3 regions of the Yersinia sp. 2541 StPb PI genome follow, and region 1 is predicted to be linked to each of the others. Evidence: predicted binding sites of a transcription regulator. Region 1 holds the regulator's gene; each other region holds the start of a gene.

Region 1 (11,054 bases):
TTCATCACCGACTTTGTCGCTGCTATCTGGCCCAAGATCAACTGAAATCATGTCCATCGATACCCGCCCCACAATGTGCACTTCGCGGCCATTGACCCACATCGGCGTACCCGATGGTGCGCTGCGCGGATAACCGTCACCGTAGCCAATCGCCACCACACCCAGGCGCGTATCACGTTCACTGACCCAAGTTCCGCCGTAGCCCACGGGCTCACCGGCTTTATGTTCACGTACAGCAATCAGGCTGGATTTTAATGCCATCGCTGGCAGTAGACCAAAATGGCTGGCATAAGGTTCATCCAGCGGCGAAACGCCATACAGTATGATACCGGGACGAACCCAATCACGATGCGCTTGCGGCCACAGCAAAATACCGCCAGATGCAGCAATAGACTGTTTACCCGGTTTGCCAATAGCAAAGGCGTCAAAACACGCCAGTTGCTGGCGGGTAGTATCCACCTCAGGTTCGTCGGCACGACTGAAGTGGCTCATAATATTAACTGGCTGACTAACGTTGCCACAAGCACATAGCCGCTGGTAGAAGGCTTCGGCCTGCTCAGGACGGACGCCTAAACGATGCATACCGGTATCGAGCTTCATCCAGACATTGATCGGAGCAGGGAGATTGGCCGCTTCCAGCGCTTCTAATTGTTCAATACTGTGTACTGCGGTTTCAATCCGGTTAGCCACCAGAATAGGCAAGTCCTCTGCGGTAAAAAACCCTTCCAGCAGTAGAATAGGTTTTACAATTCCGCCAGAACGTAGCATCAGAGCTTCGCCGATGCGCGCGACGCCATAGCAATCGGCATCCTGCAAAGTATGTGCTGTTTCTAATAACCCGTGGCCATAAGCGTTTGCTTTCACAACAGCAATCAGGCGGCTTTGTGGCGCCATGCGCCGTACCTGATGCAAGTTATGTCGCAGAGCGCGGCGGTCGATTACTGCTGTTGCCGCTTTCATTTCTTATCCTTAATAATTGATGTTATACCCAAAGAACCTGGTGTTGCAGGTCGCCGGCCAGCGAGGGTTCCGCGTGAGTCATCGCCGCTAACAACCCTGCAGCGTCAAGGACTAAGGGGAAACTATTCGTCGTCGTACTGTGGACCGGCATAGTTATCAAAGCGCGACCATTGACCGTTAAATTTCAGCCGGACAGATCCGATCGGACCGTTACGCTGTTTACCCAAAATAATCTGCGCGATCCCTTTCTCATCACTGTTCTCGTGATACACCTCGTCACGATAGATAAACATGATTAAGTCCGCATCTTGTTCGATAGAGCCGGATTCACGTAAGTCGGAGTTAACGGGCCGTTTATCAGCACGTTGCTCCAAACTACGGTTAAGCTGTGATAACGCCACTACCGGGACTTGCAACTCTTTCGCCAGTGCTTTGAGTGAGCGCGAAATCTCGGCGATTTCCAACGTTCGGTTATCAGAAAGAGACGGCACCCGCATCAATTGCAGGTAGTCGATCATAATCAGACTCAAACCACCATGTTCGCGGAAAATACGCCGCGCGCGGGAGCGCACTTCTGTCGGTGTCAGACCGGATGAGTCATCGATGTACATATTGCGTTTTTCCATCAATATGCCCATGGTGCTGGAAATACGCGCCCAATCCTCATCATCGAGTTGGCCGGTTCGGATACGGGTCTGGTCAACATGTGACAGCGACGCCAGCATACGCATCATGATCTGATCGCCGGGCATCTCCAAACTGAAGATCAATACCGGTTTTTCCTGCATCATCGCGGCGTTTTCACACAAGTTCATCGCAAACGTGGTTTTACCCATTGATGGACGCGCGGCGACAATGATCAAATCTGATTTCTGTAAACCGGCGGTTTTTTTATCAAGGTCGGTAAAGCCGGTTGAAACACCGGTCACCCCATCATGGGGCCGCTGATAAAGTTGCTCAATTCGCGCGACCGTGGCTTCGAGGATTTGATCGACACTTTTCGGCCCTTCATCTTTACTGGCGCGGCTTTCAGCTATCTGAAACACTTTGGATTCAGCCAAATCCAGCAGATCTTCACTGCTACGCCCTTGGGGATCATAACCGGCGTCAGCTATCTCATTAGCGACCGAGATCATTTCACGAACTACCGCACGTTCGCGCACGATATCAGCATAGGCACCAATATTCGCCGCACTTGGGGTGTTTTTCGATAACTCTGCCAGATAGGCAAATCCCCCCACCGAATCCAGATCGCCTTTTTGCTCTAGCGACTCAGACAAGGTGATCAAATCGATAGGTTTGCTGTTTTCCAGCAAACGCTGCATTTCAGTAAAGATTCGGCGGTGCGGGCGGCTGAAGAAGTCATTGCTGGCAACGCGTTCTGACACATTATCCCAGCGTTCATTATCCAGCATCAAACCGCCCAACACGGACTGCTCTGCCTCCAGCGAATGAGGCGGGAGTTTCAGCCCTTCCATCTGGCGGTCTCGTGGCTCTGTCATATTGTTGGTTGGTTTTTTTGCGGCCATGAAGAGTGTTCTTTACCTTTGTTGCGATAGGAAAATATCGAATAGAAAATATAACGGCCTAGTATATACACAAAGTAATTGGAGTTGCAGGTAGACCGCAAATGAATGGAGCTGATGAGTTCAGAAAGTTCGCTGATGAGGAAAAAAAAACCGCCCACATTGCCGCACCGTCTTATTCGCAGAGGTAATAATATTCCCTATTACATATCGGTATTAGCCAGATCTTGGCACTCCGTGCAGAACCCTGTAGGGTGAAAATACACCTATCTATAGGAGCTACCATGGCAAAGCATATCCAATTCAGTACCACTGGCGGGCCGGAAGTGTTGCAATACCTTGACTTTACCCCTTCTGACCCTGCAGCACATGAAGTTCAGGTAGAAAACAAAGCGATCGGTATTAACTATATCGATACTTATGTTCGCAGTGGGCTTTATTCACCATCACAGTTTCCCAGTGGGTTGGGAACAGAGGCGGCGGGAATTGTCACTAAAGTTGGTTCGTCGGTTAACACAATCAATGTCGGTGACCGGGTGGTATATGCCCAATCAGCTCTCGGGGCTTACAGCGAAGTGCATAATGTTGCGGCAGAGAAGATTGCCATACTTCCTGACAACATCTCTTTCGAGCAGGCCGCAGCATCATTCCTCAAAGGGCTGACCGTCCACTATCTGTTGCGCCAAACCCACGAGATAAAACCGGGTGAGGTATTCCTATTCCATGCGGCGGCGGGTGGTGTCGGACTAATTGCTTGCCAGTGGGCGAAAGCGCTTGGTGCTAAGCTTATCGGCAGTGTTGGCTCTGATGAAAAGGCCGAATTGGCAAAAGCCGCTGGCGCCTGGGCCACGATTAACTATCGTACAGAAAATATCGCCGAGCGGGTGGCAGAGCTGACTAATGGCGAGAAAGTGGGTGTGGTGTATGACTCGGTTGGGAAAAGTACCTGGCTGGATTCGCTTAATAGCCTTAAGCGCAGAGGCTTGATGGTGAGTTTCGGTAATGCCTCCGGCCCAGTGACAGGAGTAGATCTTGCCATCCTGAACCAAAAAGGCGGGCTATATGTTACTCGCCCCTCCCTCAACACTTATGTCACCAATCGGCAAGAGTTAGCAAGTGCCAGCCACGAACTGTTTTCACTGATTGCTGGCGGAGCCATTAATGTCGATGTGGCAAAAGCACAGCAATTCCCGTTGCGTGATGCTCACCGTGCCCATCAAATCCTAGAAAGCCGCCAGACCACAGGATCCAGCTTGCTGATACCCTGAGTTGTTTGGCCATTCCTAAGGTAATATTGTTGAAAAAACAAAGGGCTCCGATTAGGGAGCCCTTCTTTACAACGCTTTCTTTGATGCACATGTAGGGGTACAGCAGCGTATTCTGTCAGAGCTAACTGCCGTTTATACGGCTATTTTTACCTCTGGCAGGGATGAAAATGCGATACCAAATCGTATCGGTTAGCATCCTAGCAAGCACGCCCGAGAAAAAATACGTTTTCCCTCTGATTCGCCCCACTAATCTTTCAGGCTGTGATCGCTACCGCAAGAAAGGGAAATTTTAGTAACGCCGGACTATCGGTTTCTGCATCGAACGCCATATCCAGACGGCCACAACCGCCAGAATCAACCAAGGTAGCAGCTTAATCATCATGACGAATAAGCCCCCTACCATCATAAAAGCAGCAGCCACCAGTAATGCAGCGAAGATCCCTAACAGGGAAATACCGGTTACCATCAGCATGATAAAAAAGCCGATAACAAAGAGAATTTCAAACATGGCTGGCTCCTTAATAATTGTGTATGTCCCACAACCACATCATTAAATATAACGAACAAATCGGGAATTTTATAAGAAGTATTACAAGAAGCATGCCAACTTTAACATATCAGCTAATTCATTGAATTTAATGATTAAGTAATATTAATACCTACCAGAAAAATGGATAGGCATGGTCAATTTGACTAACTTATAGCTAATTTACTATTCTATTATACTCAAAGTAATTGGCGTCGCAGGTAGGCAGCAAGTGAACGCATCCCGATGAGCTTACACAGTCAAGTGATTTGAACGCTGCTTGCAGCGGCCTCGCCTTGCGAGGCCCACCGGATGGGCCGAGTCACTAGCGTAGCTAACAACCCTGCGACTTCAAGGACGAAGGGTATAAGGCCGAGTGACCAGCGCTAAGGCTTGCTCTACTACAGCAACGCCAGCACCAGGCTTATGGGCATTTTCGCTTAGATGGCGACGCCATTGACGCGCACCAGGAATTCCCTGAAAAATCCCAAGAATATGCCGGGTGATGTGGCCCAAATAAGCGCCGCGAGACAACTCCTGTTCGATATAAGGATAAAGCGCTTCAATCGCCTTAATGCTATCGACCACTGGGGCATTTACATCAAATAGTTCGCGATCCACTTGGGTCAAAATGCTTGGATTTTGGTAGGCTTCACGGCCCATCATTACCCCATCAAGATGTTTAAGATGCTCTTTGGCTTCAGCCAGCGTTTTCACACCACCATTAATGGCAATAGTCAGTGTTGGGAAATCACGCTTGAGCTGATAAACCCGCTCATAATCCAGCGGTGGCACTTCACGGTTCTCTTTCGGGCTAAGCCCTGAGAGCCAGGCTTTGCGAGCATGAATGGTAAAGATATCGCATTCGCCACGGTCCGCCACCGTTTGCACAAACTCGCATAAGAACTCATAGCTATCCAGTTGGTCAATGCCGATACGAGTTTTAACGGTGACAGGAATAGAAACCACATCGCGCATAGCTTTAATGCAGTCAGCGACCAGTTCAGCCTCACCCATCAGGCAAGCGCCAAAACGACCATTTTGTACCCGATCAGACGGGCAACCCACATTTAGGTTTATTTCATTGTAGCCGCGTTGTTCAGCCAATTTGGCACAATGGGCCAGCGCCTGCGGGTCACTGCCTCCAAGTTGCAGTGCCACCGGATGATCCTGTTCGCTATAAGCCAGATAGTCAGCTTTACCATGAATAATGGCACCGGTGGTGACCATTTCGGTATATAACAAGGTCTGCTTGGTTAACAAACGATGAAAATAACGGCAATGACGATCGGTCCAATCGAGCATCGGCGCGACGGAAAAACGTTGTAGAGGGTAGTGTGGCTTATTGGCCGGGGTGCTGGAAAAAGTCTGGGCTGCGTGCATTTACGGTGATTTCATCGGTTATTATTTCATCAAATACCCTTTAAAGTTGCCCGCCGAGCGAACCCTACAAAGGGATGGAATGAGTAATTATACCATAGAAGCTGACCATAGCTGCCTGTGTGATAATTGAACTCTACGACTGATCGTTCTGTCATCGAATCCTGTGAATTAACAAAAGTGTGATACCCACCTTCCCCTCGTTTTTTCACCTATCGGCGATTAACGCTAAATATGGTAAAATCATTTCAATTCAAATGCTGCGGGATGGATATCATGAAACCTATCGATGAGGAAAAGCTGCTGGCTCAGGCTGAAAGTCTGTGTCAACAACGTAACGTCCGGCTGACACCGCAACGTCTTGAAGTACTACGCTTAATGGCACAACAACCTGGCGCAATCAGTGCCTATGACCTGTTGGATTTGTTGCGTGTGTCTGAGCCACAAGCCAAGCCTCCAACTGTTTATCGCGCATTGGATTTTTTGCTGGAGCAAGGGTTTATTCACCGCGTCGAGTCAGCTAATAGTTATGTGCTATGTCATCATTTTGAAGAGCCAACCCATACTTCAGCGCTATTTATCTGTGATCGGTGCAAAATAGTCACTGAACGCACCACCGTGGGCATTGAAGAGGCATTGTCACAGTTAGCAAAACAATCAGGTTTTGTGCTGCGTCACAGTGTGGTTGAAGCGCACGGTTTATGTGCTGAATGCGGGGAAGTTGAAGCATGCGAAAGCCATGAGCATTGTGACCATGACCACTCTATTGTTACTAAAAAGAAATAGCTGCGTACCTAATTGAAGTTGCAGCAATGTTAGCTGCTCTCCAATTACTTTTGCCTTATACCCGTCATACTTCACGCTGCATGTGTGTTGGCTGCTCTCAATAACCCGAATCACTTACTCATGTAAGCTCATCGGGATTAATGAGCCTCATCCTTGAGGCTCACCCAGCGGGCTAGCATAAATGCTGTACAAATCGGTTACCGCCTTCCTGCAACTCGAATTATTTAGGGTATAGATAGAGATCCCTGGTGGGTATATATCGGTTAGCAAAAAGTAGACTGCCGCGAGCAATGCGACAGGGTAATAATTAATAATAAGGCACGTCCTTGTGCAGATGTAGATATAAATACAGGTGAGCTAGAATAGCTTTTATTAAAATAACCTCACCGCTTCAGTATAATTGGAGTTGATACACCAATAACTAGACGGGGTTGATTAACAATGCATATTCTATGAAACGAGAGACCCGATTAATTTATATCAATATCAGTTTAATTCCATTTAATGCTGTTACCAGCGATATTTGCTGTGGTCTTCCCAGGCTTTGACTTCTTTCTCGGCTTGCTCTTTCTGATAGCCGTATTTCTCCTGGATTTTACCCACTAGCTGGTCACGCTTACCTTCGATTACCGTTAAGTCATCGTCAGTCAGCTTGCCCCATTTTTCTTTCACTTTACCTTTAAACTGCTTCCAGTTACCGTCGGCTTGATCTTTATTCATAATATCTCCGTTACCTTGGGATTAGTCAGTTTATTTAATTCAATACGATAAACGTTCTCTATTGATAAAAACAACCACATTTAAATTAGTCACTCACAGTCATAATTTAAAATTAAACTTCGTTGTTTCGCTTACCGTACGAATAATTATAGCAGAGGATACTAGCAATTAAAGTCAGGATAATATTAATCACTGAGATTATAGCTATAAAGTAAAAATAAGCACTGATATTATTCAGTTAAAACAGTAGGTAATAACTTATTGTCGGAATCGTCTCAATCTAAATAACTTTTCCATACTTGGAGCTGTAGCAGGCTAGCTGTACTTGTTACTTGGCCCCTTCCCAGACATCACCTCTGAGAGGCCGCAGCAAGCAGCATTCAAATTTTCTCCCCGCAGATTTGTCATCCAAATCATCTACTTGTCGTTAGCATTGATCGGAATTAGCGAGCTTCTTTGCGGCTGCCTGCCTGCAACGTCAATTAATTTGGGCGTCTGAATCGTTTAATGGGGTCATTAATAATAAAAAGCCGCTCCTGAGCAGGAACGGCTTATCAGTTCAATATAAAACGCTAATGTTAGATCCAGTCACCATTACGGATAACACCGACGGCCAATCCTTCAATGGTGAAGCTTTGTTCGCGCAGATCGACAATAATCGGTTGGAACTCACTATTTTCTGGCAAAAGCTGTACGATATTACCTTGTTTTTTCAAGCGTTTTACCGTCACTTCATCATCAATTCGTGCCACTACAACTTGCCCGTTACGCACATCTTGCGTTTTATGCACCGCTAATAGGTCGCCATCCAGAATACCGATATCTCTCATCGACATCCCATTAACCCGCAACAGAAAATCTGCACTCGGTTTAAACATTGATGGGTCTACTTTGTAGTGCCCTTCGATATGCTGCTGTGCCAGCAAAGGTTCACCTGCGGCAACCCGACCAATCAGTGGCAGGCCATCTTCTTCTTCCATCAGCAAACGAATGCCACGGGAAGCGCCAGAAACAATCTCAATGACGCCTTTACGGGCCAGTGCTTTTAAATGCTCTTCAGCGGCGTTAGGAGAGCGAAACCCCAGACGCTGCGCAATTTCGGCACGGGTCGGTGGCATGCCGGTTTGCGCTAAGTGATCGCGAACCAGGTCATAAACCTCTTGCTGTCTGGTAGTAAGTGCTTTCATTCCGCCCCCTGTTTGTTTATACAGTCTTGCTGTGAGTATATACAGGTAAGCGGGTGTTGGGAACCAAAGAGTGAATAAAAACAGGGATTAATCACAGCTTATTTCTGCGGCATTGTTCGTCATAACATTAACCGGCATGCTGGCAAAGTACGGTTATCCAAACAAATAACGCTAACAAGATAGCGAGGAATACCGCCGCGGACCCCATATCTTTGGCGCGGCCCGATAGCTCATGGAACTCACTGCCAATCCTGTCCACTACCGCCTCAATCGCACTGTTAATGACTTCGATAATTATCACTAAAACCACGCTACCAATTAATAAAAGGCGTGCGATAGCATCTACATCCAGCCAGAAGGCCAGTATGATAGCGATTATGGCAGCAACAGCTTCCTGACGAAATGCCGCTTCGTTTTTCCAGGCAGCCGTTAAGCCTTTCACAGAATAACCGGCCGCTTTATAGACTCGGGCCAGCCCTGTTGATTGATTCGCCATGTTTTATTGCCTTTATCTTAAGTTAATGATGATTTTTGCCGCTTTCTGTTGTCTTATCACCACAGATCTCAAAACCAGTTTCTGGTATCCTTGCGACGAATTGCTAACAAGAGGCTTCATGTAGTTATGTCAGGTTGGCGTAAAATATATTATAAGTTATTGAATTTACCACTTAAAATGTTGGTAAAAAGCAAGGTTATTCCGGCAGACCCTGTGACTGAGTTAGGGCTAGACCCCTCTCGTCCTATTCTGTACGTTTTGCCTTACAATTCTAAGGCTGATTTGCTGACTTTGCGAGCGCAGTGTCAAGCACAAGACCTGCCCGACCCATTGATTCCATTGGAAATCGATGGAGTGCAACTGCCCAGCCATGTGTTTATCGATAATGGCCCGCGGGTCTTTCGCTACTACGCGCCTAAACAGGAATCGGTAAAGCTGTTCCACGACTATCTGGATTTGCACCGCAATAATCCCGAGTTAGATATCCAGATGTTACCGGTTTCCGTGATGTTTGGTCGTTCGCCGGGGCGTGAAGGCCACGGAACACCCCATCTGCGCGTGCTTAACGGAGTGCAAAAATTCTTCGCGGTATTGTGGCTGGGTCGCGATAGTTTTGTGCGTTTCTCTACCACAGTTTCACTGCGCAGGATGGCCAGCGAGCACGGTACCGATAAAACTATCGCCCACAAACTGGCTCGCGTAGCGCGGATGCACTTCTCCCGTCAACGCCTGGCAGCGGTTGGCCCTAGTCTGCCTGCCCGGCAGGATCTGTTCAAAAAGTTGCTGACATCAAAGGCGATTGAAAAGGCCGTCGCCGATGAAGCGCGGACCAAGAAAATCTCCCATGAGAAAGCACAGCAAAATGCCATTACGCTGATGGAAGAGATCGCAGCCGACTTCTCATATGAAGCCGTGCGCCTGTCTGACAGAGTATTGAGCTGGACGTGGAACCGTTTGTATCAAGGTATTAACGTCCATAATGCAGAACGGGTGCGGCAGTTGGCGCAAGATGGCCATGAAATCGTCTATGTGCCTTGTCATCGCAGCCATATGGATTATCTGCTGCTCTCCTACGTGCTTTATCATCAAGGGCTGGTGCCGCCGCATATTGCCGCCGGGATTAACCTTAACTTCTGGCCTGCCGGGCCTATCTTCCGCCGTTTGGGCGCGTTCTTTATTCGTCGCACCTTTAAAGGCAACAAACTCTATTCAACGGTTTTCCGCGAGTATTTAGGTGAACTGTTCACCCGTGGTTATTCAGTTGAATACTTTGTTGAAGGAGGCCGCTCACGTACCGGCCGCCTGCTGGAGCCAAAAACTGGCACACTGTCGATGACCATTCAGGCGATGTTGCGTGGTGGCTCACGTCCAATCACTTTGGTGCCGATTTATATCGGTTACGAACATGTGATGGAAGTGGGTACCTATGCCAAAGAGCTGCGTGGTGCGACCAAAGAGAAAGAGAGCCTGTTGCAGATGCTGCGGGGCTTGCGTAAGTTGCGTAACCTCGGTCAGGGCTATGTCAACTTTGGTGAACCGATCCCGTTGACCACCTATCTGAACACCAATGTACCGCAATGGCGTGATGCCATTGATCCGATTGAAGCTCAGCGCCCAAGCTGGCTGACACCGGCGGTAAATGATTTGGCCGGTAAGATCATGGTGAGAATAAATAATGCGGCAGCAGCGAATGCCATGAACTTGTGTTCTACCGCATTGTTAGCCTCACGTCAGCGTTCACTCACCCGTGAGCAGTTGCTTGAGCAACTTGATTGCTATCTGCAACTGATGCGTAATGTGCCTTATGCGAAAGATGTCACTGTGCCGGATAAAACACCGGAAGAGTTACTTAATCACGCCTTGAATATGAATAAGTTTGAGGTGGAGAAAGACAACATTGGTGACATTATCATCCTGCCACGGGAACAAGCCGTGCTGATGACCTATTATCGCAATAATATCCAGCACTTACTGATGCTACCGTCACTGATAGCCAGCATGGTGATGTACCACCGCCGCATTACCCGTGACGAATTGTTGCGCCAAATCAGTATGATTTATCCGATGTTGAAAGCTGAACTGTTCCTGCATTACAGCAAAGAGCAGTTACCACAGACGCTGGACACGCTGATAGATGAACTGGCCCGCCAGCAGTTGATTTGTGACAAAGGGACCGAACTAGTGCTGAATCCGGCCCGAATTCGC
Region 2 (6,731 bases), 1.4 Mb from region 1:
TATCAACTCTTCAACTTTTTTGCCCACTGTCATCATTAAATCGGCAAACTCATCCACCAGCACCACGATATAAGGCAGTTTCACCAGCATCGGCGGTGAGATGTCCATGCTATCGGATGGCTTCCAGAATGGATCAGGGATTGGCCGCCCCATAGCTTCAGCCTGAGCTACGCGCTCGTTATAGCCTGCGAGATTACGCACGCCCAGCGCCGACATCAATTTATAGCGCCGTTCCATCTCGCCGACACACCAGCGCAATGCATTTGCGGCATCCTTCATATCAGTAACCACTTCGGTTAGCAGATGAGGAATGCCTTCATACACCGATAACTCCAGCATTTTCGGGTCAATCATGATAAAGCGCACCTCATCTGGTGTGGCTTTATACAAGATACTGAGGATCATCGCGTTCACCCCAACCGACTTACCAGAACCGGTAGTACCGGCCACCAGCAAGTGTGGCATTTTGGCTAAGTCTGCCACCACCGGCTGCCCGGCAATATCTTTACCAAGCACAATAGCAAGCGGAGAAGGGTTATCACGGAATTTGGCACAGTCGAGCACTTCCCTCAGGTAGACCGTTTGACGATGCTTATTCGGCAATTCAAGCCCGACATAAGGTTTGCCCGGAATAACTTCTACTACACGCACAGCGATAGCTGATAGAGAACGGGCCAAATCGCGGGAAAGATTGGAAATGCGCGACGCTTTAACACCTGGAGCCAAATCCAACTCAAAGCGAGTAATGACTGGCCCTGGAGAAATACCCACTACTTCCGCTTTTACCCGATAATCACCTAAACGTGCTTCAACCAGACGAGCCGTTTGCTCTAAAGCAAACATATCAACTGGTTCTTCCTCCGCTGGCGGAGAAGAAAGTAAATCAAGCGTAGGCAGTGGTGTGGTCGGTTTAATCAACGGCTGATCATTACGCATCAGGAACGGGTGAATCAAGCTGTCCATTGCTGGCGTTGGTTGCACGGGGGCGACAGGTGGTACCGGTATTGTTGGCTCAACAGCAGACGGGGCTATTGCCGGAGCATGTGCTGTTGTCGGTGCATAAGTAGGCGTTGCCGCAGACTGCGTATAGGGTGCTGGCACCGATGTGACTTGCCCTGAATGCGTTTGATGCACTGATGGCTGCTGATATTGCGCTGGTTGCTCAGGCGAAATAGCGTCTGGAGAAGCGGCGGGTTCCCCTTCATCAACATAGGGAGAAAGCGTGAACAAGGGCTCACGAGGGCTATCATCAACAAGATCTGCGACCGGCGAGAATGTATAGGCGCGGCGGATATCAACAGGCTGCATTCCTTCTGCGACACTGTTTTTGTGATGAGTAGAGTCTTCGTGATGAACAACGTCTTGGTGCTGAACCGCCCCATAACGATGCTGTTGTTGTGCTGCGAATGCCTGCCGTAATGCGGCTTCTTCTAAAGCTTGCTCATCTTCTGGCTCAGGGGCGGTGAACGTATTACCCCCTGCGTCTGATGATTGCTCGTAACGCTCGGATTGCTGGTCGGCAAACGCTTTACGCAAGATAGCCTGCTGCAACGCATCATCATCTGCTGATAGAGGCTCGCTGTCGAACGACGCTGCAGTAACCTGAGGATTTTGCGCTTCTTGTTCGCGTTGTTCCTGTTCCGCCATACGTTGTGAAGGCAACTTGATACCGTAAGAGGCCAACTCACGCCGCGTTGGAATACGCACAGGGTTAGGCCGTGGTAACTCAGGACCGATACCCTGTTTTACCTGAGAACCGGTGTCACTAGTAGCAGTAAATGCTGGCATAAACGTCGCTGCTGCACTCGCAGCGGCGATGGCTGTTCCCGACAAACCGTGATGAGACAATGGGTTATTTGACAAGCTGCTATTGATCAATGGGTCACTAATCAGTGGATCACTGGCCGAACTTACTGCGGCCAAACCATCAAGGGCACGGCCAAAACCAGTGTTCGCATTAGGAACACTATCGACCTGATCACTATGGCGCTGTGCTGTTGAGAAATCGAACGGCGAATGGCTGACAGGTGCAGGTGGTACATCCCATGCCCCCATTTGTGGCTCTGGTCGCTCAACAGGCGTGGCAACGCGAGTCTGAACCGGTGATGGCGTCTCTTGCGGAATTTCAAACGAATATAACGGCGGTGTCGCTGTCGAGTTAGCCGTCATCGGTGCCGTGCTATGGCTGCTAACAGACTCGGCTATCACCTCAGGAGCAGGTTGATAGTCATCATCTGTTGCCCGCAGGCTGCTTAATAGAGGATCATAGTCGCCATTGGACCCCGGCGCTGGGGATAAGGCCGGCTCAGGCGCATTGGCGATGGCGTCGGTTGCTGATGGCGCGGAGAATAGCACGTCGTCATCAGCATGAGCCGCAGATGCCGCAAGTGCGGCGCTAGCCGCGCCTACTGCTAGCGCTTTATTTGAAGCCGCCCGCTGCTCTTGTTCAGCAACGTCGGAATCTTCAACCTGATAATCGTCATCTTCATCGTCATAGCGTTCTTCACGACGTGAGCGATTAGTCATAAATGTCAGTGAGCCTAAGACCACTCCGCCAATTTTCTCAGCAATGACCAACCATGACCAGCCGGTAAACAGCGTCAGGCCAACAGCCCAGATACAGAGCAATGTCAGTGTTGCACCGACACCATTGAACCACGGCAACATGGCATTACTGAACAAACTGCCAATTACCCCACCAGAGGCAAAGTAATAAAGATCGTCAACATTCAATGCAGCCAGGCCACATGACGTTAAAATCAGGGCTAATGTGCCAATCAGACGTAAAGAAAGAGCAAAGTAATCAACGTGTTCATTGGCATCGCGCTGACGGAAAGCCGCCCAGCACAACATCACCATAATCACAGGGATTGCGTAAGCCAAAACACCAAAGGTGAAGAACAGTGTATCGGCCATCCAGGCACCAATACCCCCACCAAGATTGTGGATAGGCTCATGCCATGCAGTTTGGGACCAGCTTGGGTCCGAAGGATTAAAACTGAGCAGCGCCGCCATCAGGTAGGCTGCCAAAATTGTTACCACAATCAAAACCGCCTCAAGTAAACGACGCCCGCTGCTGAGTTTTTTCAGGGTAACTTCTTTATCTTCTGTATATTCCTGGCTCAAGAAAGGCTCTCCAGGTTCCTGTTAACTGGTATGAGTGACAACGCCGAGAACCCTCCCGGCGTTGAAACTGTATGAATAAACAGGAGTGTAACCAAATTACTCAGGTTTTGCACCTGCCTGTTTACCGCGTTTTAATGACTAGGCGGTTACTCTGCTTCACTTCTTCCATGACCACATAGGTACGAGTGTCATTGACGCCCGGCAGGCGAAGCAAGGTCTCACCGAGTAATGTACGGTAAGCAGACATATCAGGTACGCGGGTTTTCAACAAATAGTCGAAATCGCCGGAAACCAGGTGACACTCTTGAATTTCCTCAAGATTTTTAACAGCGGCATTAAATTGCTCAAACACATCCGGAGCGCCACGATTCAGAGTAATCTCAACGATAACCAGCAGCGATGCATCCAAATACTGTGGATTAAGCAGTGCGGTATAACCTTGGATGAAACCCTGACGCTCTAAGCGGCGAACTCGTTCCAAACATGGTGTTGGTGATAATCCTACTCGTTTTGAAAGCTCAACGTTAGAGATACGCCCATCCTTTTGTAATTCATTCAGGATGTTACGATCTATACGATCAAGCTCTTTCCCCGGGCGTTTTTTATTATCTATCATCTTATAGTCTCTCTTAATTTCCTTGAGTCTGTGACATGCTCTCATCGTGCTTATACTTCGAGCCTGCTACAGACAACGACCCGCAGCCTGTTTTATGCAAATATATCAACACGTTGTTATCTCACACCCTGTCTGTCCAACTGTATGCGAGGTACTCGATGATTATTAGCGTTGAGGAAGAGATAGCACATCACGAACCGCCGTAGAAACTCCCCCCTACAGTTGTTCGAGAACTTACTTCACACGCCATCCAGCATTAATCGAAAACGTTCCAGGGTTTTCGCTTGGCATCACTGATACCAAATCTGAAATTTATGGCGCGCAGATAATTTCTTCTTCCTATGATGTTTTCGCAAATGCACAGCCGATTGTCAAAGTAAAAGAAGTTAAATCAGTAGAACGTGCCAGAATTAAAATCCCAGAGTGTTTCCCTTAGCTATTTTTTCGTCCTAAATTTGCTATAAAATGGTGCAAAAAGGTGGTTTTGTGTCATGGCTATTTTTTGCTCAATCGGCTTGCAAGCCACATTTTTTATAGGGTCAAAGCTTTTCAGCGCGAATTGGCGCGTAACGTAAAAATTAATTTGGGTCCAATTTGCCCGCAGCCTGACGTCGCTTCACCGCTAACTGCCGATTCTTAATACATTTAGTTCATTAAATAGGCATCACCTATCAAACAAATCGCTAACAACATTTTTGTCTGCTTTTTTTAATGCCCAATTTTCCCTACAATCGCTAACATTGTCCGCCATTGTGGGAAAGAGGTATTCATGAGCACGGCTAAACATAGCAAATTGATTATTCTGGGTTCTGGCCCTGCGGGTTACACTGCGGCGGTTTATGCTGCACGCGCCAACCTGAAACCTGTATTGATTACCGGAATGGAGAAAGGCGGTCAGTTAACCACCACTACTGACGTGGAGAACTGGCCTGGTGATCCTGAAGGCTTGACTGGTCCTGCTCTGATGGAGCGGATGCATGAGCATGCAGAAAAATTCCAAACAGAGATTCTATTCGATCATATCAACTGCGTTGATTTGCAAAACCGCCCATTCCGCCTGTTTGGTGATGGTGCTGAGTACACCTGTGACGCGCTGATTATTGCTACAGGGGCTTCTGCCCGCTATCTGGGAATGGCGTCAGAAGAAGCCTTCAAAGGCAAAGGGGTCTCTGCCTGCGCGACTTGTGATGGTTTCTTCTATCGGAATCAGAAAGTGGCGGTAGTCGGTGGCGGTAATACTGCGGTTGAAGAGGCGCTGTATCTGGCGAATATCGCAGCTGAAGTTCATTTAATTCATCGTCGTGATAGCTTCCGCTCAGAGAAAATCCTGATTGATCGCCTGATGGAAAAAGTAAAAAACGGCAACATCGTATTGCACACTGATCGCACCTTGGACGAAGTTTTGGGTGATGATATGGGTGTCACCGGTGTCCGCCTTAAATCCACCAAAAACAGTGAGACAGAAGAGATTGCTGTTGCTGGCGTCTTCATTGCGATTGGTCACAGCCCAAATACCGCCATCTTTGATGGTCAGTTGGCACTGGAAAACGGCTACATCAAAGTTCAGTCAGGTCTGCAAGGCAATGCCACACAAACCTCCATTCCGGGTGTGTTCGCTGCGGGCGATGTTATGGACCATATTTATCGCCAGGCAATTACCTCCGCCGGTACCGGCTGTATGGCGGCACTGGATGCAGAACGCTATCTGGATGGGCTAGTAAACGATAAGTAACGATTCCGCATGGGGATCCAAGCGCTATGTGGCGGGTGGTTTACGATAAGTGAACCACCCGTTTTTTATTTTCACTCGCCCGCATCCCAATTAAAAACAGTAAATTACTCCTGTTGTGGAATGCGGCGACTATCACAACCTAATGGTTTCACCTCTCGTCATGACAAGGTAATATTGCCTTTCGCGAGTTTGCCACCGTCAACGGTGACAGACACTTTTTGATATTTTCTAGCTCCCTGCGCAGATAAATTGCCTGATGAATAAAACAAGACAGTATGAGTTGATTCGTTGGCTGAAAAAACAAAGCGCCCCCGCGCAACGTTGGCTCCGCCTGTCCATGTTACTTGGCCTCCTCAGCGGGTTATTGATCATCGCTCAGGCATGGTTACTGGCCACCCTGCTGCAATCTCTGATTATCGACCAACTCCCCCGATCGGCATTGACTGCTGATTTTTGGCTACTGGCCGGAACCTTTGCATTGCGCGCCGTGATCAGTTGGTTGCGTGAACGGGTGGGATTTATCTGCGGAATGAAAGTTCGCCAGCAGATCCGTAATGTCGTTTTAGACCGATTAGAACAGCTCGGCCCTGCGTGGGTGAAAGGTAAGCCCGCGGGCAGTTGGGCAACCATCATTCTGGAACAAATTGAAGATATGCAGGACTACTACTCCCGCTATCTACCACAGATGTATCTGGCCGTATTCATTCCATTGCTTATCCTGATTGCCGTCTTCCCTATCAACTGGGCGGCAGGTTTGATCTTGTTTGTCACCGCGCCATTGATCCCGCTGTTTATGGCACTGGTCGGGATGGGTGCCGCCGACGCCAATCGGCGTAACTTTGTCGCACTGGCACGGTTGAGTGGCAACTTCCTTGATCGCTTACGCGGATTAGACACGTTACGGTTATTTAACCGCGCTAAAGCAGAAACCGACCAAATTCGTGATGCCTCAGAAGATTTCCGCCGCCGCACCATGGAAGTGCTGCGTATGGCATTCTTATCTTCAGCCGTATTAGAGTTTTTCGCCGCCATCTCTATTGCCGTGGTTGCCGTCTACTTTGGTTTTTCCTATTTGGGTGAACTGAATTTTGGTAGTTATGGTTTTGGCGTCACCCTGTTTGCGGGTTTTCTGGTATTGATCCTGGCCCCTGAATTCTTCCAACCGCTGAGAGATTTAGGCACGTTTTACCACGCAAAAGCTCAGGCAGTTGGCGCAGCAGAATCGCTGGTCACATTTTTGAGTAGTGAAGGCGAAGC
Region 3 (6,731 bases), 3.2 Mb from region 1:
GAAACGCCCGGAGCTGACCAGGCGTTTAAAGCCAACTAAATTACTTACCGCTTAAAGGAGCAACAAAGGTTACAGCCATATCCCACGGCTGCTCAATCCAGGTGCCCTGAGGAATATCAACCACATAATCATCAACTAATGGGCGACCAGCAGGTTTGGCGAAAATAGTAACAAAGTGTGCCTTCGGATACATCTCACGGATAGCTTTCGCAGTGCCGCCAGTATCAACCAAATCATCAATCACAATAAAGCCTTCGCCGTCACCTTCAGCACGTTTCAGGACTTTAAGCTCGCCTTGGTTATCATGGTTATAACTGGCGATGCAAACGGTGTCGACATAACGAATACCCAGCTCACGCGCCAGAATACCCGCAGGCACCAAACCACCACGGCTTACCGCAATAATCCCTTTCCATTGATCGGCTGGCAGTAAACGCTGTGCCAGTTTGCGGGCGTGAATTTGCAACATATCCCAGGTAACGACGTATTTTTCGCTCATAAAGTGTAATCCCAGCCAGTAAAGGAGTGGCTTGCCATGTATCAGAAGGGGAAAAAAGGTTGCGCGAGATTATAGTGAGCCAGCCGGATAAAAACCAGCAATTATCGGGTTAATTAATCGGGTCTAATGCGGTAATTGTGCGGCGAAACGCGCGTAATGCCGATGAAAGTGATATTCTCAAACCATCTCGCCATTCCGATGGCGGTTTGTCACTACCCTTAAAATCTTTAGTCATCAACCCGATAGCATCTCTGACATCTTCATCCTGAGGTTGCCGATATGAGCATGCTGTTACAGGAGACTTACAGTGTCTGAACTGTCTCAACTTTCGCCTCAGCCGTTGTGGGATATTTTCGCAAAAATCTGCTCAATCCCCCATCCGTCTTACCATGAAGAAGCGCTGGCGCAGCACATTATGACGTGGGCCAAAGAAAAAGGTCTGCACGCTGAGCGTGACAAGGTCGGTAATATCTTGCTGCGTAAGCCTGCTACCAAAGGGATGGAGAACCGTAAGCCAGTTGCGCTGCAAGCTCATCTGGATATGGTTCCGCAGAAGAATAATGATACGGTACATGACTTTACCAAAGATCCTATCCAACCATATATCGACGGTGAATGGGTTAAAGCCCGTGGCACCACATTGGGTGCGGATAACGGCATTGGTATGGCTTCTGCGCTGGCCGTATTGTCTGATGACAGCGTTGAACATGGCCCACTGGAAGTGTTACTGACCATGACCGAAGAAGCCGGTATGGATGGTGCCTTCGGCCTGCAACCTAATTGGTTGAAAGCCGATATTCTGATTAATACCGATTCTGAACAGGAAGGTGAAATCTATATGGGTTGCGCTGGTGGTATTGATTTTATCACCACTCTGGCCCTGAAGCGCGAAGCCGTTCCTGCTGGGTTCCAAACCCTGAAACTGACCTTAAAAGGCCTTAAAGGTGGTCACTCCGGTGCGGATATCCATTTAGGTTTAGGCAATGCCAACAAGCTGCTGGCCCGCTTCCTGTTTGAACACGCAAAAGATCTGGATCTGCGCGTATTGGACCTCAATGGCGGTACATTGCGTAACGCTATCCCGCGTGAGGGTTCGGTGATCCTGGCAGTTAGTGCAGATAAAGTCGATCAATTGAAAAGCCTTAGTCAGGCGTATCTGGCAACGTTGAAAAACGAGCTGGCGGCGGTGGAAAAAAATCTGGCACTCCTGCTCGAACCGGTATCCACTGAGACAAAAGCGCTGACTAAAGACACACAGCAGCGTTTAGTGGCACTGCTGAATGCCACGCCAAACGGTGTAATTCGCATGAGTGATGCCGTTAAAGGCGTGGTTGAGACCTCACTGAATGTCGGTGTGGTTACCATGAATGAGAACGAAGCAGAAATCATCTGTCTGATTCGTTCCCTGATCGACAGCGGCAAAGATTACGTGGTGAGCATGCTGACGGCAATTGGTCAGTTGGCTGGTGCACAAACGCTACCGAAAGGCGGTTACCCTGGCTGGCAGCCGGACCCAACCTCTCCTGTCATGGCATTGGTGCGGGAAACATACCAAAAACTGTTCAACAAAACACCGAACATCATGGTTATCCACGCGGGTCTGGAGTGTGGTTTATTCAAAAAACCTTACCCGGATATGGATATGGTGTCGATTGGGCCAACCATGACCGGCCCACATTCACCGGATGAACAAGTTCATATCGAAAGCGTTGGTCAATATTGGCAGTTACTGACCGCCCTGCTAAAAGCCATTCCAGAACGGGCATAAACAAATCTGATTGATCTTTATGTGATAACGGCGGTGCTTCGACCCGCCGTTTTTTATTGCATATACTATTCCCAACTAAGCAATAATTGCCGCTCAAGTTGTGGATCCAGTAAAGTGACATGTAGCCCTACCAAGCGAACTCCCCGCCCGGCTCGCCGTTCATTCCATGCAGTGCGCGCCACTTGTAGCAGATCAGTCTTATTCAGTTCCGGCCAGACATGCTCCTGCGTAGTTTGTTGAAAATCATGAAATTTCAATTTAATACCCTGACGCGCAATATGCAGATCCGGCCTCACTTTACGTAATCGAGTTTCCAGTTCAATATAAAGCTGTTCAATCAATGCCTCACAACTTTCCCAGTCATGAATATCTTCCGCCAGCGTTCTTTCAACACCGACCGATTTACGCAATCTGTCCGGGGATATTTCCCGCTCATCAATACCGTGGCTACGCTCCCACAACACATGACCGAATTTGCCAAAACGCTTTAATAGTTCAGCCTGCGGATAGTTTTGTACCTCGCCGCAAGTAACCAACCCGAGTTCTTGTAAACGTTTAGCGGTCACTTTCCCCACGCCAGGAATCTTACTCAACGGCAAATCATGCAGGAAAGGCTGAATCTGATTAGGGGTGATGACATATTGACCATTCGGTTTATTCAGATCTGACGCAATTTTGGCCAGAAATTTTATCGGGGCAATACCGGCGGAGGCGGTCAGACTCAGTTCATCAGAAATGGCTTGACGGATTTCCTGAGCAATTAAAGTGGCAGAACCACTGCATGCGGAGCAATCAGAAACATCCAGATAGGCTTCATCCAGCGAGAGCGGCTCAATCAGCGGGGTATAGCGAGCGAAAATTTCACGGATATGCAGCGACGCCTCTTTATAAGCCGCCATTCTGCCAGGAATAACTTTAAGCTGTGGGCAGAGTTTAAGTGCCATCGCCGTTGGCATAGCACTACGAACACCATAACGTCTGGCAGGGTAATTGGCCGTACTGATCACTCCACGCCGATCGCGGCTGCCGCCAATCGCGATGGGAATATCACGCAAACTGGGATCGTCGCGCATTTCCACTGCCGCGAAGAAGCAATCCATATCGACATGAATAATCTTACGCATGTTATCTTTCCCCAACCAAACCACTGTATAAGGATACAGTTAAATCGGAAAAATTCAAGATTATCCTAATCCTCAACCCGCCTCAGATTGCTTATCGGAGGCTAGCCTGCTAGCTGTTTACTCAGTCCTCTCCAATATCAGCAAGTCCCGCCGATAAAGCTGGCTAGACGGCCTAAATCCACATTACCTCTCGAAAGAATCACACCAGCCCGTTTGCCGCGCAGATCGAACTGATCACCAAACGCAACGGCTGCCTACAGGCAACCGCTGGGTTCAACCACAATCTTCATTTAGTGGTCGCTAAAAATAGAACTCTTCAATGACTTATCTTGCTGATGCCGTTCTAACGCCAGTTCAATCAGTGTTGTGATCAACTCTGTAGAACCGACTCCCGTGGCGCGCCAGAGTTTGGGGTACATACTGATATTAGTGAAACCAGGTAGTGTATTGATTTCATTTATAATAACGGTATTTTCTGGCGTTAAAAAGACATCTACCCGTGCCAGACCACGGCATTCAAGCGTACGAAACGCGGCTAATGCTACTGCGCGAATATTGTCGCTGGCTGCATTGTCTATCACTGCAGGGATAACCACCTGAGCACCGGTTTCATTAATATACTTGGTATCGTAGGAGTAAAATTCATCACTGACGACCACTTCACCACACAGGCTAGCTCGAGGGTTATCATTACCCAGTACCGCACATTCAATCTCGCGCCCAACAATAGCTGATTCAACTAATACCTTATGGTCAAAATCAAACGCAAGCGTAACAGCCTGCTGGTATTCAGCCGCATTGCGTACTTTACTCACCCCAACCGAGGAGCCTTGATTTGCCGGTTTGATAAATAAAGGTAAGCCAAGTTTTGCCGTTATCTGCTCAAAACTGTAATTATCTTTATTTGTCCGTGTCAGCGTAATAAAAGGGGCAATATTCAACCCGGCATCACGCAGTAACCGCTTGGTGAGATCTTTATCCATGCTGACCGCAGATCCCAGCACGCTGGACCCAACGAAGGGGATATTGGCCATGCGCAGCAAGCCTTGCAAAGAACCATCCTCGCCTAATGTACCGTGTACTATCGGGAAAATAACATCCAGTTGCGCCAATGCTGTGGCATTATCCGCCGCAATCAGTTGCTGGCGCTCTTGACCGGGAATCAACGCTACATTTCTGTTTGAGTGATTCAGGGAGATCAGCGCTGGATTCTCTGCATTTAACAAATAGCTGGATGCATCGTTAACATGCCATTTCCCCTGTTTATCAATACCCAGTAGCGTGACATCAAACTTTTCCTTATCAATCGCCTCTACGATGTTTTTAGCCGACTGCAACGACACTTCATGCTCAGCCGATTTACCACCAAAAATCACACCAACCCGCAATTTCGACACACAGTATTCCTTCTTAAAATCTGGCACTTAAAGGTGCAACAACCCAGTGAAATCTCACCTCACACTAATACAATCTTTGTCTGCTTAACTAATGGTTTTTAAGATTTATACAGAATTTTCTCACTCCGCGACAGGGAATAAACATCATCAATATCAGTATGTAATTCTATTGTTGATGAATACCACCCTATTTATTCATATCAAGATAACCACCGCGATGAGTCATAATTATCCTAATCAAAACACCAACTAATTACGTATATAACAGAATTGAATTCTGTTATTGGTTTTTTTTTGCATTTTGTCATTTATTTTTAATAAAAAACCATTAAATTCGACAAGGTCGAAAAATGTTAGTTATATGATTAACCTTCACCTCATAAAATTCATTATTAGATAATGAATGGAAACTATATATTATGCGAAATTATATAATGGCTACCCTACTCCTTTCCGCTACCTTTGTTGTTAACGCCCAATCTGTTACCCTTGCAGCGCCACAAATTATTGCCCACCGTGCAGGAACGGCTGATGCGCCAGAAAATACCTTACCGGCTATCGATAAAGCACTGTCTAATGGTGCTGACGCCATATGGATTACATTACAACTATCGAAAGATAATATTCCGGTATTGTATCGCCCTATAGACCTCAAAGAGTTGACAGATAAGTCCGGTACCATCTCAGGTTATACTGCACAACAACTGGCTAAAGTGGATGCGAGCGTTGCCTATGATAAGAAACATCATATTCAACCGAAGGCTGGCACACACACAGGTATTCCCACACTTGATGAAGTGCTGAAGAAGTATCCTGACACGACATTCTATCTGGACATTAAATCGCCCGATGCCAACCCAATAACCTTTGCCAAAGCCCTAAAAGAGACGCTTACCGCAACCAGCAAAGGAGAAAAAGATCGCTTCGCACGTACCCGAGTTTACTCTACGGATGATAACTATCTGGAAGCACTGGATAAAGTGAATGAAACCAGTGATATCTCACATAAAATCAATCGATTTGAAAGCCGCAAATTTACTCGGACTCAATTAGCTAATATTACGATGGATCATAAATGTGAATTGCCAGCAGATAATAAAGAACGTTGGTATGGTTTAGAGTTACATCGCAAAGTACAAGTGGTAGAAAAATACACGTTGGGCGAAGGGCGTTCTGATGCAGTATTAAGTTGGGATAAAGAGGCGATGGATTGTTTTAGAAGGAATACCAACGCACATATTATTTTCTTCGGCATCAATACTCCCGAAGATTATAAAAAAGCGAGGGAATTACAGGCAAATGGAGTTATGGTTGATTCTCCTGCACTTTTTAAAAGTATAGTGAGTAAGTAAGAATAAATAAGTAAAGAACAACCACAATGGTATAGACGTAAATCAGAAAATGAAAAAACAGCATTATCGACGTAGACTAATCAGCCACGAATAGCACTAAAGCGTAAATACCCCCCTGGTCAACACTGAGTTGGCTGGGGGGTTATGTCTAAATTTGCTTGTCGTGCATATAACCACGTTTTATACAGAATGCTCGGCATTAAAGCATCGTAATCTATAACACATCTTATAGGATACGGTATTGATCCAATTTTTTCTGGCGAGCGGCTTCCTTAGCCAAGCGCTTCTTACGAGAATCACAAGGCTCAGGGCAATCACATACTTTCTCCATCCCCAAACCCGTTATTCCTCCGCAACTGCCCTGTAAGGTTTTACGTTTTACGATATAACCTAACGACATCCCGCCGATGGCCAATAGAAAAAAGACAAAGGATGCGATAAAAACAGTCAACATATCCTCTCCTATCAAGGCCGTTTTTGCAGATAAGGTTTGAACGCATCAGAATAGCGTTCCTCAAAACCTTCATCGGTTTTTACTATCATAAACACTGGAATACCCAGTAAATTAGCGAGTGCCATCCCTCTTTCTGG

Evidence for each region. Region 1 encodes LexA, which represses DNA repair genes until DNA is damaged. Its sites were predicted from a motif close to TNCTGTATGTACATACAGNA; they were not measured.
Region 2: the regulator LexA is predicted to act here: its motif matches at 3,192-3,211, upstream of V1953_RS07635 (DNA translocase FtsK 4TM domain-containing protein).
Region 3: the regulator LexA is predicted to act here: its motif matches at 3,413-3,432, upstream of dinB (DNA polymerase IV).

Annotation. Positions count from the first base shown of each region.
Region 1 is NZ_JAZGQB010000001.1:375,007-386,060, reverse strand. It holds gene alr (alanine racemase) at 1-960, opposite strand, end outside; gene dnaB (replicative DNA helicase) at 1,083-2,489, opposite strand; gene V1953_RS01640 (quinone oxidoreductase) at 2,771-3,754, shown strand; gene pspG (envelope stress response protein PspG) at 4,044-4,262, opposite strand; gene dusA (tRNA dihydrouridine(20/20a) synthase DusA) at 4,632-5,663, opposite strand; gene zur (zinc uptake transcriptional repressor Zur) at 5,937-6,446, shown strand; gene V1953_RS01620 (CsbD family protein) at 6,957-7,166, opposite strand; gene lexA (transcriptional repressor LexA) at 7,745-8,353, opposite strand; gene V1953_RS01610 (diacylglycerol kinase) at 8,481-8,849, opposite strand; gene plsB (glycerol-3-phosphate 1-O-acyltransferase PlsB) at 8,976-11,054, shown strand, end outside.
Region 2 is NZ_JAZGQB010000001.1:1,729,525-1,736,255, reverse strand. It holds gene V1953_RS07635 (DNA translocase FtsK 4TM domain-containing protein) at 1-3,126, opposite strand, end outside; gene lrp (leucine-responsive transcriptional regulator Lrp) at 3,248-3,742, opposite strand; gene trxB (thioredoxin-disulfide reductase) at 4,512-5,474, shown strand; gene cydD (heme ABC transporter permease/ATP-binding protein CydD) at 5,731-6,731, shown strand, end outside.
Region 3 is NZ_JAZGQB010000001.1:3,617,372-3,624,102, forward strand. It holds gene gpt (xanthine phosphoribosyltransferase) at 41-499, opposite strand; gene pepD (beta-Ala-His dipeptidase) at 807-2,267, shown strand; gene dinB (DNA polymerase IV) at 2,333-3,391, opposite strand; gene ddlA (D-alanine--D-alanine ligase) at 3,682-4,788, opposite strand; gene V1953_RS16325 (glycerophosphodiester phosphodiesterase family protein) at 5,208-6,140, shown strand; gene nqrM ((Na+)-NQR maturation NqrM) at 6,367-6,594, opposite strand; gene V1953_RS16335 (FAD:protein FMN transferase) at 6,606-6,731, opposite strand, start outside.